DNA from 2 places in the Thalassospira sp. UBA4513 genome. Region 2 is predicted to be linked to the other one. Evidence: predicted binding sites of a transcription regulator. Region 2 holds the regulator's gene; the other holds the start of a gene.
What was found. The regulator PhoB, encoded in region 2, activates phosphate uptake and scavenging genes when phosphate is short. The targets are predictions, from matches to a motif close to TNTCATAAAACTGTCA.
Positions count from the first base shown of each region.

Region 1: the regulator PhoB is predicted to act here: its motif matches at 6,150-6,165, upstream of phnC (phosphonate ABC transporter ATP-binding protein).

Region 1 covers NZ_DGMR01000035.1:28,270-37,404, reverse strand. The annotation lists gene phnL (phosphonate C-P lyase system protein PhnL) at 1-28, shown strand, start outside; gene B2T33_RS14215 (alpha-D-ribose 1-methylphosphonate 5-triphosphate diphosphatase) at 21-1,163, shown strand; gene phnN (phosphonate metabolism protein/1,5-bisphosphokinase (PRPP-forming) PhnN) at 1,205-1,765, shown strand; gene B2T33_RS14205 (DUF1045 domain-containing protein) at 1,814-2,515, opposite strand; gene B2T33_RS14200 (chloramphenicol acetyltransferase) at 2,611-3,258, opposite strand; gene phnE (phosphonate ABC transporter, permease protein PhnE) at 3,261-4,073, opposite strand; gene phnD (phosphonate ABC transporter substrate-binding protein) at 4,142-5,158, opposite strand; gene phnC (phosphonate ABC transporter ATP-binding protein) at 5,229-6,074, opposite strand; gene B2T33_RS14180 (Ldh family oxidoreductase) at 6,379-7,374, opposite strand; gene B2T33_RS14175 (META domain-containing protein) at 7,608-8,066, shown strand; gene B2T33_RS14170 (BCCT family transporter) at 8,201-9,135, opposite strand, start outside.
Region 2 covers NZ_DGMR01000039.1:381,381-390,515, forward strand. The annotation lists gene pstC (phosphate ABC transporter permease subunit PstC) at 1-1,040, shown strand, start outside; gene pstA (phosphate ABC transporter permease PstA) at 1,033-2,382, shown strand; gene pstB (phosphate ABC transporter ATP-binding protein PstB) at 2,384-3,187, shown strand; gene phoU (phosphate signaling complex protein PhoU) at 3,210-3,932, shown strand; gene phoB (phosphate regulon transcriptional regulator PhoB) at 3,950-4,648, shown strand; gene B2T33_RS18635 (cation:proton antiporter) at 4,729-6,477, opposite strand; gene B2T33_RS18640 (calcium/sodium antiporter) at 6,744-7,706, shown strand; gene B2T33_RS18645 (SDR family oxidoreductase) at 7,773-8,543, shown strand; gene folB (dihydroneopterin aldolase) at 8,644-9,084, shown strand.

The sequences.
Region 1 (9,135 bases), on a different contig from region 2:
TTCGTTTAAAGTTGGGGCCAATGACTGAACAGATTTTTACCAATGCCAAACTCGTTCTGGCCAACGAAGTCATTGATGGTGCCGTGCAGGTCAAGGACGGTAAAATCAGCGATATTTCCGATCGGCCATCGAACCTGCCAGGGGCAGAGGACATGGGTGGCGATTACCTGATGCCGGGCCTGGTCGAGTTGCATACCGACAACCTCGACAAGCACCTGACCCCGCGCCCCAAGACCCGCTGGCCGGCAACAGCCGCCGTTGTCGCCCATGACAACCAGGTCGCCAGTGCCGGGATCACCACCGTGTTTGATGCGGTATCCATCGGTGACGTCAATGAAGGGTCTGAACGCATTGTCAGACTGATTGAATCGGTCAATGCCCTTGAACACGCTTTGGAAAATGCGTTGCTGCGCGCGGACCATAAACTGCATCTGCGCTGCGAAACGTCCTTCCCCGGCATGGTCGAGGCCCTTGGTCAATTGATCGACCTGCCACTGGTCAGCATGCTTTCGGTGATGGATCACACACCGGGCCAGCGCCAATTCGTCAGCCTTGATGCCTATTACACCTACTATCAGGGCAAATACGGCCTGAACGACGAGGAAATGCGCAAATTCATCGCCACGCGCCGTCGCGATGCCGAGCTTTATTCCGAAAAGCACCGCCGTCATGTGGTCGAACAGGCCCATGCCAAGGGTCTGGCACTCGCCAGTCACGATGACGCCACAGCCGAACACGTTGCCGAGGCGGTTGCAGACAAAATGACCGTGGCTGAATTCCCAACCACCCTTGAGGCTGCCAAGGCATCGCATGAAGGTGGGCTTGGTGTGATGATGGGGGGCCCGAACCTTGTGCGCGGCGGATCGCATAGTGGCAATGTTGCGGCAGGCGAGCTGGCAAAGCATGGCTATCTCGACATCATATCAAGCGACTATGTCCCGCACAGCCTTTTGCACGGCGCGATGAAGCTGTTTGACGAGTTCGAAGGCTACGATCTGCCACGCGCCATTCGCACCGTGTCGCTTAATCCGGCGACCCAGGTCGGGCTCGATGATCGCGGGGAGATCGCGGTTGGCAAACGTGGTGATCTAATCCGTGTGCACCATTCACCGCACCACCCGATTGTGCGCGGTGTCTGGCGAGAAGGCGTGCGGGTGTCATGACCGGGGCGCCTGCACATAATTGCAGATCAGGATATGGACTTTTGGTCCTTGTCGTCGGTCCAAGTGGTGTTGGCAAGGACACCCTTCTCGATGCCGCGCGCGAAAGACTGGCTGATGACAAGCAGTTCTGCTTTCCACGGCGCTGCATCACCCGCCCGGCCGGATCGGTTGGGGAGACACACATCCCCGTTCGGCCCGAGGATTTCGGGCAAATGGCACGTCAGGGGGCGTTCCTTCTGAGCTGGATGGCCCATGATCTGGGCTACGGCATCCCGCGCCATGTTCTTGGCGAGGTCGAGGCAGGCAAAACCGTCATCGTTAATGTATCGCGCAGCGTCATTGACGATGCCTGTGCCCTTGTCGGGCAAAACAACGTCCGGGTGATCAGCATCCGCGCCAGCAGCGAGGCATTGCGCAAACGGCTTGAAGCCCGCGGGCGAGAAGATGCCCTTGATATCGCACGCCGGCTTGCGCGCGCATCCGCCTATCAGGTTGAGGGCGATCATGTTGTTCATGTTGATAATGATGCAGATCTTGAAACCGGCATCGCACGTTTCATCCGCGCAATTGAAATGCCACAATCGATTGCAAACCGCGCCTGAGACAGTTTGAAACACGCCAAAATGCTGCACCTTAAAAGCGCAGCATTTTTATCCGGCTAGCGGGAAACGTTTCAGCAGTTTGAACGGCTTCTGACCCCCCGGATCACCAAACAGACAGACTTCGCGGACCGTAAATGGGTCCTGACACAGCGGTGCGACCAAGCCTGACAGGGCAGTTTTGAGGGGATCGATCTGGTCGTCTGACAGCTTGTTGGTCAGTGTCAGATGGAAGCGGAATTCTTCCATGACATAGGGATAGCCCCAGCGCACAAGATAGGCTTCCTGCCGATCCGTCAGACCGCTAGCACGGCGCTTGTTCATTGCCGCTTCGTCTTCGGGCTGGCGAAAGTCATCGAGTTCGCGCACCAGTGTTGCCGCAAGATCGGCCAAGTCCCCGACAGGTTCGGTCGGAACAAGGGCCAGAAAACGACCAATCGCCTTTAAGACCAGATGCCCGCACGTTACCGGTGCAGTCGTTTTGCAAAGGCGCGAAACGGCTGCTTCCAGACCGCCACGATCCATGCCGCTTGGCAGTGCGAATGGCGGTTTCAGAGTACCATGAAAACCGTATCGGCTTGGCGACGTGGTTGCCGCCACAATCTCGGCTTCCGTCAAGCCCGCAACATTTGGACGGGCCAACTGGTTTCCGGTTTCCGGATCACGCCCCAGCCAGGCATTGCCAAACTGCCCCAACGCGCTTTGCGGTTCTGGCGCATAATAAAGCGCGTAGCGTTGATATTGGTCGGTCATGAGTGAACTCTGGAAACGGGTGACGTGGCAAGAAATGCCAAAGGTCAGTAGCTTAACCTTCGGCATCCATCAAATCATTGGGAAATATTGATCGGTTAAACCGTATCGTATTTCAGGCAAAAGTCACGCACCGGAAGCGTTCGAAAATCCTGCAATCTTTCGCGTAGCATTTCATGCGACCAATCCCACCAGCGAATACGCAGAAGCGCATCGACGATGTCTGCCTCGAACCGGGGGCGCAGGGGGACTGCCGGAATACCTGTCACAATCGTGTAGGGCGGGACATCCTTGGTCACCACCGCACCCGATCCCACGACAGAACCGATGCCGATGGTTACACCACCCTGCACAATCGCGCCGTGCCCGATCCAGACATCATGTTCCAGACGCACGCGTTTTTCGCGACGCCAGTCAAAGAACGCCGGATCATCTTCGCCCAGTTCATAGGCGCCGGAGCGATACTGGAAATGATGCATCGACGCCCGATCCATCGGATGCTGTCCCGGGTTGATCCGGGTATGGGCAGCGATGTTCACGAACTTGCCGATATCGGAATAGATGATTTCGCTGTCATTCACGACATAGGAATAGTCATCCATTTTCGTTTCGCGCATCGAGGTACGTGCACCGACTTCGGTCCAGATCCCCATTTCGCAATCAACGACAATCGCTGTTTGGTCAATCGTGGGCTGTTCCGACAATGCCTTCATTGCCGGTTTGGCCTGCGTAATGTTGAAAGCCATGATCAGGTCACCAGTTTACGCAGACGCTGGGACACCATATCAAGCAGGCTGACCGAAATAATGATGATGATCATGACGGCGGCTGTTTCCGCGTAATAGAAGCCACGGATATATTCCCACAGCACCATGCCGATACCACCGGCCCCGACAATGCCCAGCACAGTCGCCGAACGCACATTGCTCTCGAAACGATAGAGCGAATAGGAAATCCACAACGGCAAGACCTGCGGGATCACGCCAAAGATGACTTCCTGAAGCGCATTGGCCCCCGTTGCACGAATGCCTTCGACCGGTTCGGGATCAATTGCTTCGACTGCCTCGGAAAATAGTTTGGCCAGAACGCCCGTGGTGTGAATCCAAAGGGCCAGGACACCGGCAAACGGGCCAAGCCCGACCGCAACAACGAACAACATGGCAAAGACCATTTCGTTGATCGCGCGGAAGGAATCCATCAGGCGACGGACCGGCTGATAGACCCAGACAGGGACGATATTTTCAGAAGAAAGAATGCCAAACGGGATCGAGCAAACGATTGAAAGCGCTGTGCCCCAGATCGCAATCTGGATGGTGATCCACATTTCTGCGACATACATCTTCCACATCAGGAAGTCGGGCGGGAAGAAGCCCTCGGCGAAGTCGACCATGTTGCCGCTGTTTTCAAACAGCGCCATCGGGCGCATATCTGCCCCCTCCCACGACATGGCCAGAAGTCCAAGGATGATCGCCCAAAGCAGGAAGCTTGATGCCGACCGCTTAAGGTCACGCGGCGGAAGCTCCGTTGCGACAGATGATGTCGAAGAAATGCTGCTGTTCATCGTTCAAATCCCGGAATTAAAAGCAAACAGGGAGCGCACCTTTGATGCACTCCCTGTCGAAAAGTCGGTTACTGGTAGGCAACCAGGATGTCGAGTTCAGCAAGTTTCTTGTCGATCTCGGCAACACGTTCTGCTTTTTCTTCAGCAGAAAGCTCTTCGGTGTTCTGGATTTTCAGCTTGTCCTTGAACAGGGCCAGCTGACGGATCGGGTAAAGCTGCGCGTTCGAGCTTTCCATGAAAAGACCCATGCCATCGGAGTTGTTGGCAAGAACTTCCTTGGCGCTTTCAACATCACCGAAACGACCGTAACCAAGAAAGAATGCCTTGATTTCGGATTTCAGTTCGCGCGACAGGTCTTTACGGTAAACCATCGGGTCAGACGGGATCAGCGGCGAGGTCCAGATGACTTTGACCTTGTCCGTGATTTCCGGCTTGTTCATTTTGGTACGGCCAAGCTGCTCGGAGTTGTTGGCAGCAACATCAACCTGCTTGTTGGCAGTCGCCATCAGGTTGGTTTCGTGGTTGGCGTTACGAACGGTCTTGAAGCATTCCTTCGGGTCAACGCCGTTCTTGGCGAAGACATAATAGGACGGAACCAGGAAGCCCGAGGTCGAGTTCGGATCACCGATACCGAAGTTCAGCGAACCATCACATTTCAGCATGTCTTCAAGGGTTTTGACCTTGTCGTTATCAGCCTGGGTGATGATGTGGGAGTAGTAACCGTTCGAACCATCGGATTTGGAGGTCTGAACGAAGACTTCGCCACCGGCGCGGTCAACAGCTTCCATTGCCGACTTGTTACCAAACCAGCCAACGTGAACCTTGCCAAAACGCATGCCTTCGATGATGCCGGCATAATCCGGTGCAAAGAATGCCTCGACGTCTTTGCCAAGTGCTTCTTCCATGTCATCGATCAGCGGCTGCCACTGAGCTTTGAGGTTGGAAGTAGATTCGGTCGAAATGATACCGAAAACGATGGTTTCCGGATCCTGTTCGAGTGGCTTGAATTCAACATCGGCCTTGGCAACGACGGATGCCAGCATCGTGGCCGCAAATGCTGCGGATGCGATTGTCTTAACGTTCATAAGAAGTCCCCTGTCAGAATAGATTTCGACATGTTTCGAGAAGGTAAGGCAGTCATGACAACTGGCCCGGCTAGCTTGTTGCGACAGCCAGGTCCTTTTCTGCGATGGGCCGTGTAACGGGCTCTGCGGCCTTTGCCGCACCATCGGCAAAAAGTTCGGAAGAATGTTCGCCGTAAAGTTCCTGAAGGAATTGCGGCGTCAGTTCGCTTGACGGTCCGTCAAAAACGACTTCACCATCGCGCATGGCGATGGTGCGTTTGCAGTAGTCTTTTGCGTAATCAACCTGATGAAGCGATACGATGACGGTGACGTTGTCTTCGCGGTTTACGCGATCAAGCGTGTTCATCACCTTGCGGGACGATGCCGGATCAAGCGATGCAATCGGCTCGTCGGCAAGAATAAGTCGGGCACCCTGGGTAATGGTGCGCGCAATCGCCGCGCGCTGTTGCTGACCACCTGAAAGGTTCCGCGCCTTTTTCGACGCATGGGCATCAATGCCAACACGGTGAAGCGCGCTCATGGCGCGCATCTTTTCGGTTTTGGTAAACAGACCAAGCGACCCGCGCCATGCCGGCACACGGCCCAAAAGCCCCATCAGGACGTTGGTCAGAACCGAAAGACGGCTAACTAGATTGAACTGCTGGAAAACAACACCAATCTCGGAGCGCACCTTGCGGGCACCGCGTGAAATCTTGCCATTTTCCTGAATGGTTTCGCCAAACACGACAATCTTGCCGCCATCGCGATCCCCGCGCAGCAAACCGGCAATATGACGGATCAGTGTGGATTTACCCGAACCCGATGCGCCAATCAGCGCCACCATCTCGCCTTCCCGCACCTGCAGTTTGACGCCGCTGAGCGCACGCTTGTCACGGGTAAAGCTTTTGTTCAGTCCAGAGATATCTACAACCAGCATCAAAAGAGTCGCCTGAATGTGTTTCGCTGGATGAAGAAGCTACGCACAAACCGCGACTCTACGGTGACACTGATGTTACAGTTCGATGATTACGCAGAGCATATTGCCCCGACAACAATTAAACTTGTCTATACATCAAGAATTCGTTGAAGTATTCACCGGTAATTCCGACGTTATTTCTGTAACATTTTTAAAATTTCCGGCATGTATTTGTCTGATGAATGCCATTTCTTAAAAATACAGAACAGTCAAACATTCTGCATTAACGATTTTGACACCGCCGCCGACGGAGCGATCGTGAAATTTATTTAATTTGACTGATGGTCTCCATGACATCGTCTTCGATCTCAAGGCCCTCCGCTTCGGCAAGTGCGCGTGCCTGCTTGCCGCGACGCCCGGGCAGACGCACGCCTTCTTCTGCGGCAATCTCGTTGGCAATATAGGCAAGGTGATCCATTACACCGACACCGCCGGTTGCCTTGGGATCAATGGCAATGATCAGTTGTCCAAGCGCAGGTGGTGCGCCTTTGTCATCAAAAAGTGACGAAGACTGGTGACCGAACTGTGCACCGGTAAGACCAGCCGCAAGAAGTTCCACCATCATGGCAAGTGCCGCGCCCTTGACCCCACCGGCCGGGATCATCGTGCCATCAATGGCTTTGATCGCATCGGTGGTCGGATTGCCATCCACATCAAGCGCCCAGTCATCTGGAATGGCGACACCCTTTTGTTTGGCGGCCATGATCTTGCCGCGCGCAACCTTTGACAGGGCAAGGTCGATGATGATCGGATCACCGGCATCCCCGACCGGCACGCCAAAGGCAATCGGGTTTGTGCCAAACATCGGACGTCGGCCACCCCATGCCGCCATCGCCGCCGGGGCATTGGCAAACATCATCGCCGCCAATCCCTTTTCCGCCAGACGTTCGACCGTAAGACCCATCACCCCCGCATGATGCGATCTGTGGATTGCGGCAATCGCAATACCCTGGGTGCGGGCCATGTCGGGCAAGTGATCCATCATCAGATCCAGTGCCGGATAGGCAAATCCATGCTGCGCATCAATGCGCAAAACGCCAGGTGTCGGCTTTTCAAAGATCGGGCTGATCATGCCATCAACCTTGCCGACCTTTGCCTGCGCGCTATAGGCCGGTACGCGACGAAAACCGTGCCCCCCTTGTCCGGATGCCTCGGCCGTCACAAGTGCCGTTGCGATCGAGGCCGCATTGTCTGCCCGCACATTGCAACGCATCAAAGTTTCGCACACAAGTGCGTGGGCATCTTTCACGGAAATCTTCATCGTCAGGTAACCTTGATTTTCAAAGTGGGGCTTTGGAACCGGAAAACGGGCGCAAGGATCATGCGCCTGCAGGATCCGTAACATAGCCACAAGCCATCCCTGCGCGCAAAGCTGTTTTGGTTGCGACCAGAAGCGCCTTTGGCGCAAACGACTTTGAAAATATGATACCATCACCAGAATTTGCGAATGACAGGATCGCGCGGCAGCCGCGCAAGCATTACAGGAATTCAGATATGCGTCAGGTTAAACACAGGATCGTCTTGCCTTTGGCGTTGGTTGCGTTGGCATCACTTGCGGCCTGCGGCACCGCATCCACAGGCAACATGACACCAGACTGGGCAAGTGTAACCGATCAGGAATGGCAACTGGTGCAGGTCATTGATGGCAACAGTACCCTTTCGCCGACACCACCTGTCATGGCGACCGCGACATTTTCCAGCGATGGCATGGTGTCGGGCAATGCAGGCTGCAATCAGTATTCCGGCAGTTACGAACAGGCGGGATCGTCACTGGGCGTCGCGCAGCTCGCCATGACACGAAAGATGTGTATCGCCGACAACGCCATGCAGATCGAAAATGCCTTTAGCGGCGCATTCGTCCTGGTCAGCAGCTGGGACGTTGTTGATGGGCGTCTTGTTCTTAAGGACAATGATGGCAACACGGTTATCGAGCTGACAGCCGCCGCACAATAAGCACATCGGCATCGTCAACATACCGCCAGACGCACCATGCTTGCGCGAAATGAAAAAGGGGCACCCGTTGGCGCCCCTTTCCTTTGACCAGGTATAATTACCGCCAAGCGGCGAGATACGCATATGTCGATATTCTAGTCCTTGCTGACCGTCGCCTCGGAATTGGCACCGACGGCCTTGGGTTCGGTCCGCAGACCCTGGATAATCGAATAGCAGGCCATCAGAAGGACAATCGCAAACGGGAAGCCGGTCGAAACCGCCATCGCCTGCAATGATCCAAGGCCACCACCCAGCAGCAATGCAATCGCAACCAGACCTTCGAAGGTGCACCAGAAGACGCGCTGCGGGACCGGTGCATCGACCTTGCCGCCTGCGGTGATGGTATCAATCACAAGCGAGCCAGAGTCAGACGAGGTCACGAAGAACACGATCACCAGAACGATCCCGATAAAGGATGTAATGGCTTGCAGCGGAAGCTGATCAAGCATGGTGAACAGTTTAATCGGAAGACCTGCTTCGGCAATCGCGGTAACGCCTTCGGTTACCATATGCACCGCGGTGCCGCCAAAGGCCGTCATCCACAGAACACACACCAGCGACGGAATAATCAGAACGCAGGTGATGAATTCACGCACGGTACGACCACGCGAAACACGCGCAATGAACATGCCGACAAACGGTGACCAGGAAATCCACCACGCCCAATAGAAGGACGTCCAGCCCTGACTGAAGTTGGCGTCTTCACGACCGACCGGGTTTGAAAGTGCCGGAAGATATTGCGCATATGACAGCAGGCTCGAGAAGAAACCGGTGATGATTTCCATCGTCGGACCAACCAGAACCACAAACAGCAACAGAAGTGCTGCAAGGATCATGTTGATTTCCGACAGACGCTTCACCCCGGCATCAAGACCCGCTAGCACCGAAATAAGTGCAACACCGGTAATCCCGACAATCAGGAAAACCTTCGATGTATCGGAAACCGAAATGCCAAACAGGTAATCAAGCCCGGCATTGGCCTGTTCCGCACCGAAACCAAGCGAAGTTGCAAGACCAAACAGGGTCGCGA
Region 2 (9,135 bases):
TTGATGCCGGGCGCAGACTTGCCAATTTGCAAACCATCGCCAATGCGGCGCTGGTGGTTGTCATGCTGTCGGTTGCGCTTGCCGGTCTTGTCCTGTCCTATCGACGGATTGAAGCGGATATGCGCGCGCGCAACAATGTTGAACGCATCTCGCGCGCGATCATGATTGTCTGTTCGGCGATTGCGATCCTTTCAACGGTCGGCATCGTGTTTTCACTGATGTTCGAAACCCTGCATTTCTTTAGCAAGATCAACCCGCTCGACTTCCTGTTTGGTCTGGAATGGAGCCCGCAAACCGCGATCCGTGCCGATCAGGTGGCGTCCGAGGGGGCGTTTGGCATGATTCCGCTGTTTGTCGGTACCTTGCTGATTACGCTGATTGCCATGTGTGTCGCGGTGCCGGTCGGCCTGTTTTCGGCCATTTATATGGGCGAATATGCCGCGCCTAAATTTCGCGCTGTTGCCAAACCCGCACTTGAAATTCTGGCGGGCGTGCCAACGGTTGTCTATGGCTTCTTTGCCGCGCTCACCGTGGCACCGTTCTTGCGCGACAATGGCGCGATCCTCGGCCTCGATGTCAGTTCGGAAAGTGCGCTGGCCGCCGGTCTTGTCATGGGCATCATGATCATTCCGTTTGTGTCCTCGCTGTCTGATGACGTGATGTCGCAGGTGCCGAAATCGCTGCGTGACGGGTCCTATGCATTGGGGGCGACCAAATCGGAAACCATCCGGCAGGTGATTTTCCCGGCCGCCTTGCCCGGTATTGTCGGGGCGGTTCTGTTGGCCGTTTCGCGGGCGATTGGTGAAACCATGATTGTTGTGATGGCCGCTGGTCTTGCCGCGAACATGACGGTGAACCCGCTTCAGGCTGTGACGACTGTTACCGTGCAGATCGTGACGCTTCTGGTCGGCGACCAGGAGTTCGACAGTGCAAAAACCCTCTCGGCCTTCGCGTTGGGGCTGGTTCTTTTCCTTGTCACCTTGGGGCTGAACGTATTTGCCCTTAAGGTTGTTCAGAAGTATCGCGAGAAATATGACTGATATGGCATCTCTTATGGAAGACAGAGCTGCGGCCAAAGTGATCTCTGACAATCTGCGCAAGCCGGTTGACTGGGACAGCCCAAAAATCACCCGTAACATCAAGAAACGTTACGCGGCCGAACGCCGCTTTAAAAGCTATGGTCTGGTTGCGATCTGTTTGGCGCTACTGGCGCTTTGCACGCTGGCACTCTCGATCGGCTCTAAAGGCTACAGCGCCTTTTACCAGACCTATGTCCAGCTCGAAGTGACCTTTGATCCGGCTGTGATCGATCCGGAACGGACCGGCGATCCCGACGTGATCGGGCGCGCGAACTTTGATGGTTTGATCAAACAGGCTTTGCGTGATCGGTTCCCGGATGTGACCTCGCGCAGTGACAAACGTGATCTCTATGGCATCGTTTCAGGCGGCGCATCTTATGATCTGCGCGAACGGGTTCTCGAAAATCCGAGCCTGATTGGCCAAACGCGCACCATGTGGCTGATTTCCGGTGATGATTTCGACATGCTCAACAAGGGCTATATCGATCCCACCGTTGATGAAGGCGACCGTCGCCTCAATGACAAGGAAGTCGCTTGGTATAACGAACTGGTTGCTGACGGTGCGGTGGAAAAACAGTTCCACACCCGCTTCTTTACCAGTGGCGATTCCCGCGAACCGGAACTTGCCGGTATCTGGGGCGCGGCTGTTGGCTCGTTCTATACCCTGCTTGTGACTTTGGCATTGTCCTTCCCGATTGGTGTTCTGGCGGCGATCTATCTCGAAGAATTCGCGCCCAAGAACCGCTTCACCCAGATTGTCGAGGTTAATATCAATAACCTGGCCGCGGTTCCATCCATCGTGTTTGGTCTGCTGGGGCTTGAGGTCTATCTCAATGTCATGCATTTGCCGCGCTCGGCCCCGGTTGTCGGTGGTTTGACGCTGGCGCTGATGACTTTGCCGACGATCATCATCGCATCGCGTGCGGCGATCAAGGCGGTGCCGCCATCGATCCGTCAGGCCGCCCTTGGGCTTGGCGCATCACCGGTTCAGACCGTCACCCACCATGTGTTGCCGCTTGCCATGCCGGGCATTCTGACCGGCACGATCATTGGCATGGCACAGGCGCTTGGTGAAACTGCACCGCTTCTGATGATCGGGATGGTGGCCTTTATTGTTGATATCCCGGGCGGGGCGCTTGACCCGGCAACGGTTCTGCCGGTCCAGATCTATCTGTGGGCAGACAGCCCGGAACGTGCCTTTGTCGAGAAAACCTCGGCAGCGATTATGGTGTTGCTGGCCTTCCTTGTCCTGATGAATGGACTGGCTGTGTATCTGCGCAAAAAATTTGAACGGAAGTGGTAAAATGGCTGCTGTATCCCAGAGCGCAATGACGGCGGAGCCGTCGGTCGAAAAACCGAAAATGACCGCGCGCAAGCTCGATCTTTTCTATAGCGACAATCAGGCCCTCTATGAGGTCAACCTTGATATCCCCGAACAGCAGGTAACCGCACTGATTGGTCCGTCGGGCTGTGGTAAATCCACCTTCCTGCGCTGCCTGAACCGGATGAATGACACCATTGACGGTGTGACGATCAAAGGTGACGTTACCCTGGATGGTCGCGACATCTATGACAAGCGGATCGACGTGGTTCAGCTGCGCGCGCGCATCGGCATGGTGTTCCAGAAACCGAACCCGTTCCCGAAATCGATCTATGACAACGTGGCCTATGGCCCGCGTATTCATGGTCTGGTCAATTCGCGTGACGAACTTGATGAAATCGTCATGACCTCGCTTGAACGTGCAGGCCTTCTCAAGGAAGTCAAAGATCGCCTGCAATCGCCGGCAACCGGTCTTTCCGGTGGTCAGCAGCAGCGCCTTTGCATTGCGCGTGCGGTTGCCGTCAGCCCGGAAGTCATCCTGATGGATGAGCCGTGCTCGGCCCTTGATCCGATTGCGACCGCCAAGGTCGAGGAACTGATAGACGAGTTGCGTTCGAACTACACGATCGTGATCGTGACCCACTCCATGCAGCAGGCCGCCCGTGTGTCGCAGCGCACCGCGTTCTTCCACCTTGGAAAGCTGGTTGAAGTCGGTGAAACCGATCAGATCTTTACCAACCCGAAGGACGAACGCACCAAGGGTTACATTACCGGCCGCTTCGGTTAAGCGACGCCAGGAGTACGCATAAATGGCTGATGAACATACCCATATCGTAAGTTCGTTCGACGAGGAACTGACCCGTCTGAACAACATCATTTCGCAAATGGGCGGGCTTGCTGAAAGCCAGCTTATTTCCTCGATCAGATCCATCGTCAAACGCGATTCCGAACTGGCCGAGAAAGTCATCCTGTCCGATCAGCGCATTGATGTGCTCGAACAGGAAGTCCAGGACTTTGCCGTCCGTCTTCTGGCCCTGCGTCAGCCGATGGCAGATGACCTGCGTCAGGTGGTGACGGCCCTTAAGCTGTCAAACGACCTTGAACGCATTGGCGACCTTGCCAAAAACATCGCCAAACGCGCGCAGGTGCTGAACCAGATCCCGCCGATCCGTCCGGTTCAGGCGATCCCGAACATGGCCAAGCTGGCCCAGGAAATCATCAAGGATGTCCTGGATGCCTATATCGAAAGCGACGCCGAAAAGGCCCACCGGGTCTGGGAACGCGATCAGGAAGTCGACGATATGTACAATTCGCTGTTCCGCGAATTGCTGACCTACATGATGGAAGATCCGCGCAACATTACCGCATCGACCCATCTGTTGTTCATTGCCAAGAACATCGAACGTATCGGTGATCACGCAACCAATATCGCCGAAACGATCTATTACCGGATCAAGGGCGAAGACCTGCCGGGGATTGACCGGCCAAAAAACGACGCAGCGAACTTCGCTGTTGTCGAACCGAATGACTGACACGGGAGCATAGGAAGATGGACCCAACGGTTCTTATCGTCGAGGACGAGGCAGCAATCGTAACCATGTTGCGCTACAACCTCGAACGCGAGGGGATGCAGGTTGTCGAAGCCGGTGACGGTGACGAAGCGTTGAAAATTCTGGCTGAAACCCATGTCGATCTGGTTTTGCTCGACTGGATGCTGCCGGTGATGTCGGGGATCGAGGTCTGCCGTCAGATCCGCCGCAAGCCTGAAAGCCGCGATTTGCCGGTGATCATGGTGACAGCACGTGGCGAAGAAGGCGACCGCATCCGCGGTCTTGATACCGGGGCTGATGACTATGTCACCAAGCCGTTTGCCATTGGCGAGCTGCTCGCCCGTATCCGCGCGCTTTTGCGCCGGTCCGGTCCGGCGCAACCACAAGGGCAGTTGATCTATTCCGACATCGAAATGGATCTCGCCGCCCACCGGGTCAGCCGCAATGGAAAATCGATCCATCTTGGCCCGACCGAGTTCCGTCTGCTGCGCTATTTCCTCGAACATCCGGGGCGGGTTTTCTCGCGCGAACAGTTGCTTAACGCGGTTTGGGGCCCGAATATCTATGTCGAAACCCGCACAGTCGACGTGCATATCCGCCGCCTGCGCAAGGCGCTCAATGACGTCAAGGGCACGCGCGATATCATCCGCACCGTCCGTGCGGCGGGCTATGCACTGGACTCTGAAACCGCTGCCTAAGCCGGTTTCGATACGCGATCTAATGAAAAACCCCCGCTGCAGCGTGCCGCGGGGGTTTTTGTTCTAAGGCCGTAACGTCTTCAGTTTTTTTTCTTCGCCGGTTTGTCCGCATTCTCCGAACCTGACGGTTTGCGCTGCGGGCGCGGCGCCAGTTCGTTCATCAACAGCATGTCCGCACGGCGGAATTTGGCGATTTCGGCATCAATATCTTCCTGCGGCACGTCGCACGCCGCCAAAACGTGATCGGATAACCGCAACCCGGTTTCGAGAACTTCCGGGATGGCGGCATCCGCCCCATGGCGCGACAGCGGCCCGATATGGGTGATGTCCTGCGCGCGGGCAAAGATCTTCAGATGCGGGTAATGCTGGCGCAAAAGGGCGACCGTCTTCTCGGTCGCATGCGGGTTCCCCATGGCAACAACCGCAATTTTTGCCTCATCCGTGTGTGCCGCCCGGAAAGTTTCCGGTCTGGACCCGTCGGCAAAGTAAACCGGAAGGCCTTCTGCCCGGCCGCGTGAAACCTGCTGTGCATCACTATCAAGCACCAGGAACGGAATGTTGCGCGTCTTGAGCAACCGGGCCAGAACCCGGCCAACACGGCCGCTTCCGATCACCAGAACATGCTGGTGGATGCCCTCGGACTCCTCGGCAATCTTGCCAAGCTGGTCTTCTTCCTTGGGATGAAGCTTTTCCTCGATCTTGTGACCAAGGCTGATAAGCGTCGGGGTCAGCGCCATCGAAATCGCCACCACCGGGATCAGCATGGCGGCCATTTCAAGCGGCACCGCGCCATTTTGCGCGGCCAGGGCAAACATCACAAAGGCAAATTCACCGCCGGCGGCCAAGCTCATGGCTACCCGGATGGCAAGGCCGGTTTCAAACCGGATCGCGCGTGCCAGAACGAACAAAACCGCCGTCTTGATCACCAGCAACAGCACCAGCCACATGACGATGGTGCCAAATTCGTTATAAACAACGTCGGCATCAACCGACATGCCCACCGACATAAAGAACAGCGACAGGAACACGCCGCGGAACGGCGAGATATCGGCTTCGATCTGATGACGGAATTCGGTTTCGGCCAACATCACCCCGGCGATAAACGCACCCAGCGCCATTGAAAGCCCGGAAACCTCGGTCAATGTGCTTGCGGCTAGCACAACAAAAAGCGTGCCGATGGCAAACAGTTCCGGGTTCTTGAGCGACGCGATATAGCGAAACAGACGCGGCAACACATACCGCCCGACGAGTAACAGCAACGCGACCGACCCGAAACCAAGCAGGATGCTCATCCACGGGCTGGTTTCCGTGCCGGCATCACCTGCCGCCTGCACCATGATCAGGAACGGACCAACCGCCACGTCCTGCAATAACAAAATGGCAAGGGCCGCACGGCCAAACCGGGTATTAAGCTGCTTGTCATCGGAAAGCTGTTTGAGGATGATCGCGGTCGATGAAAGCGCAAGGGCCCCTGCAATCACCAGGGCCGTCGGCAGCGGGAATTCCATGACAACCAGAAGCCCCAGAAGGGCTGCCATCGACACCAGAATTTGCAAAACGCCCAGACCGGCAAACCGCCCGCCAATCACCCGCAAACGATCCCGCGAAAGCTCCAGCCCGATCATGAACAGCAGGAAAACCACGCCCAGTTCGGCAACGGTGGAAATGTCTTCGCGTTCGGAAATCAGGCCAAAGCCGAACGGCCCGATAAAGAACCCGCCAATCAGAAAGCCGATGATCGAATTCGCACGCAGCTTGTGCGCAATCGGCACCGCAATGATTGCGGCAGTCAGAATAAGAAACAGCTCAAACAGGACGCTGTGATGCATGGCGAAATTCGTTCCGGAAGGCGGTCAAATAATCAATGGGTATCAGGACCTAAATGCCTGAAAATAACGAGATTACAACGATAACGAAAATAACCCTGCCAGTCGTGGGTAAATTTGTGGCATTTGCGAAATTCACGACCCAATCGGGCTATTAAGGGCTGTGGCGATTGTCACCGCCTGATGACTTGCCATTCGCGCTGCCAAATGCCATCTTCCGCGGGCCTGACACCGGGCCAGTTTAATCGCTTTTGAAACGAGCAGATATTTTGGAACAGCTTATCCCCTATCTTCAGATCATCGCGGGCCTTGTATTGCTGACAGCAGGTGGTGAATTCATCGTAAGGGGGGCGGTTGGTCTTGCACTTTTGCTGGGCGTTTCCAAGGTGATCGTCGGTCTGACGATTGTCGCCGCCGGAACGTCAGCACCGGAATTTGTCGTCTCGCTCAATGCATCGCTTAAGGGCACGGCCGATATCGCGATGGGCAACGTTGTTGGCTCCAACATTGCCAATATCCTGCTTATTTTGGGTGCCGTTGCCTTGCTCAAACCCGTGGCGGCCTCGCGGGTCACCGTGGTGCGTGATGGCGGCACCATGTTGCTGGGCACGGTCCTGTTTATTGCCTTTTGCATGTTTGGCGTGATCGAACGCTGGGCCGGGGCGGTGATGCTTTGTGTGTTGGCGGCCATCTGGTACTTCACCTATCAGCACGACAAAAATTCACCAAGCGAAGCCAGCCACCTGCATGAAGAAGAAGTCGACGAAGTCGGCGAAAAGCCCAAAGGCTGGACCAGGCCGATCATCGCGACTGTCGTCGGGATTGTGGCGCTGATGTTTGGTGCGGAATGGCTGGTTGAAGGCGGGGTCTCGGTCGCCCGTCAGTTTGGCGTATCCGAAGCCGTCATTGGCCTGACCCTTGTTGCCTTTGGCACGTCACTGCCGGAACTTGCCGCATCGGTGGTTGCCGCCTTCCGCGGGCATTCCGATGTGGCACTGGGCAATGTGTTTGGCTCGAACCTTCTGAACCTGCTTGTGATCATTGGTGGTGTGTCGCTGATCGCACCGATCCCGGTGCCTGAACAGATCATGAATTCCGACATCTGGATCATGCTGGCGGTAACCGTGGGCTTGCTCGGTGTTGCCTATGCCATGCGTAAGATTTCGCGCATCACCGGCATTGCATTCGTGATTGCCTATCTGGTCTATGTCTTCCAACTTGTCGTAGCATAGACAGTTCAATCAGTTCGCGCGCCGTCTCATGACGGTCCGCACACTTTGCGAAGGATCGAGGCAACAATGACAGGTCAATTCCCGAAATCCGTTCTGATCACCGGTGCGGCAAAACGCATCGGTCGTGCATTGACCCTGGATCTGGCGCGCAACGGCTATGACATCGCCCTTCATTGCAACAGCTCCAAACAAGACGCCGAAGCTGTCGCCGACGAGGTCCGCGACCTTGGCCGAAAGGCCTGCGTTGTTTCGGCCGATCTGACCAACGAAGATGCAACCCATCAATTGGTCGCCGACGCAACCAGGCAACTTGGCTCGATCGGGGTTCTGATCAATAACGCCTCGACCTTTGAATTTGATGATGTGCAAACCGCAACCCGCGAAAGCTGGGATTTGCATATGGAAACCAATTTGCGCGCGCCGTTTATCCTCTCGCAGCAATTTGCAAAGCATCTGCCAGATAACTGTCAGGGTATGATCCTCAACCTGATTGATCAGCGTGTCTGGAACCTGACCCCGCATTTCATGACCTATACCCTGTCCAAAGCCGGGCTTTGGACCCTGACCCAGACGCTGGCACTGGCCCTTGCACCAAAAATTCGCGTCAATGCCATCGGGCCGGGGCCGGCACTGCCTAGTAGCCGACAAACACAGGAAGATTTCGACGCGCAGTGCGAAAAAACACCCCTGAAAATAGGGACAAACCCGCAAGAGATTTGCGACGCGGTTCGATTTTTCCTTGCCGCGCCGGCCATCACCGGGCAAATGTTAGCGCTTGACGGCGGGCAGCACCTCGATTGGGCGCCCAGTGGCGAAGAAGATGCGCCCAACGAATGATGCCCGGCAGTGATCGTTAAATCGCTGCCAGACATCGGGCCGGAATTGCGTGGTGATTTTTAAGGCACCCGCAACAAAGCAGCACAAGGAAGACCGGAATATGACCGCAGGCCTTAAACAGGATGCCAAAATTACGACATTGCCATTTGCCGATGTGCCCCATGCAGATCGTGCAGGCAACCTGCGCCGTGTCTTTGTGCGTGACATGATCATTCACACCTCCATCGGTGTTTACGAACACGAAAAAGAAGCCCCGCAACGCGTGCGCATCAATCTCGACCTTGCCGTGCTCGAAGGCGACGGTGTCCAGAATGATGATATCACCACCGTGCTAAGCTACGAGGATCTGGTCGTCGGCACGCGTCGCATCTGCCAGGATGGTCACACCAACCTTGTGGAAACCCTTGGGGAAAAACTCGCCGACATGTGTCTTGCCGATCCGCGGGTCCGCAAGGTGATCGTCAGGGTTGAAAAGCTCGACGTTTTTGAAGACGCAGCTGCGGTTGGTGTGGAAATCGAACGCCACAATATCGCGCGCTGATCGATACGCGATTTCCCGAAAAAATTTACTTTTCCAGACGGCCAATCCAAG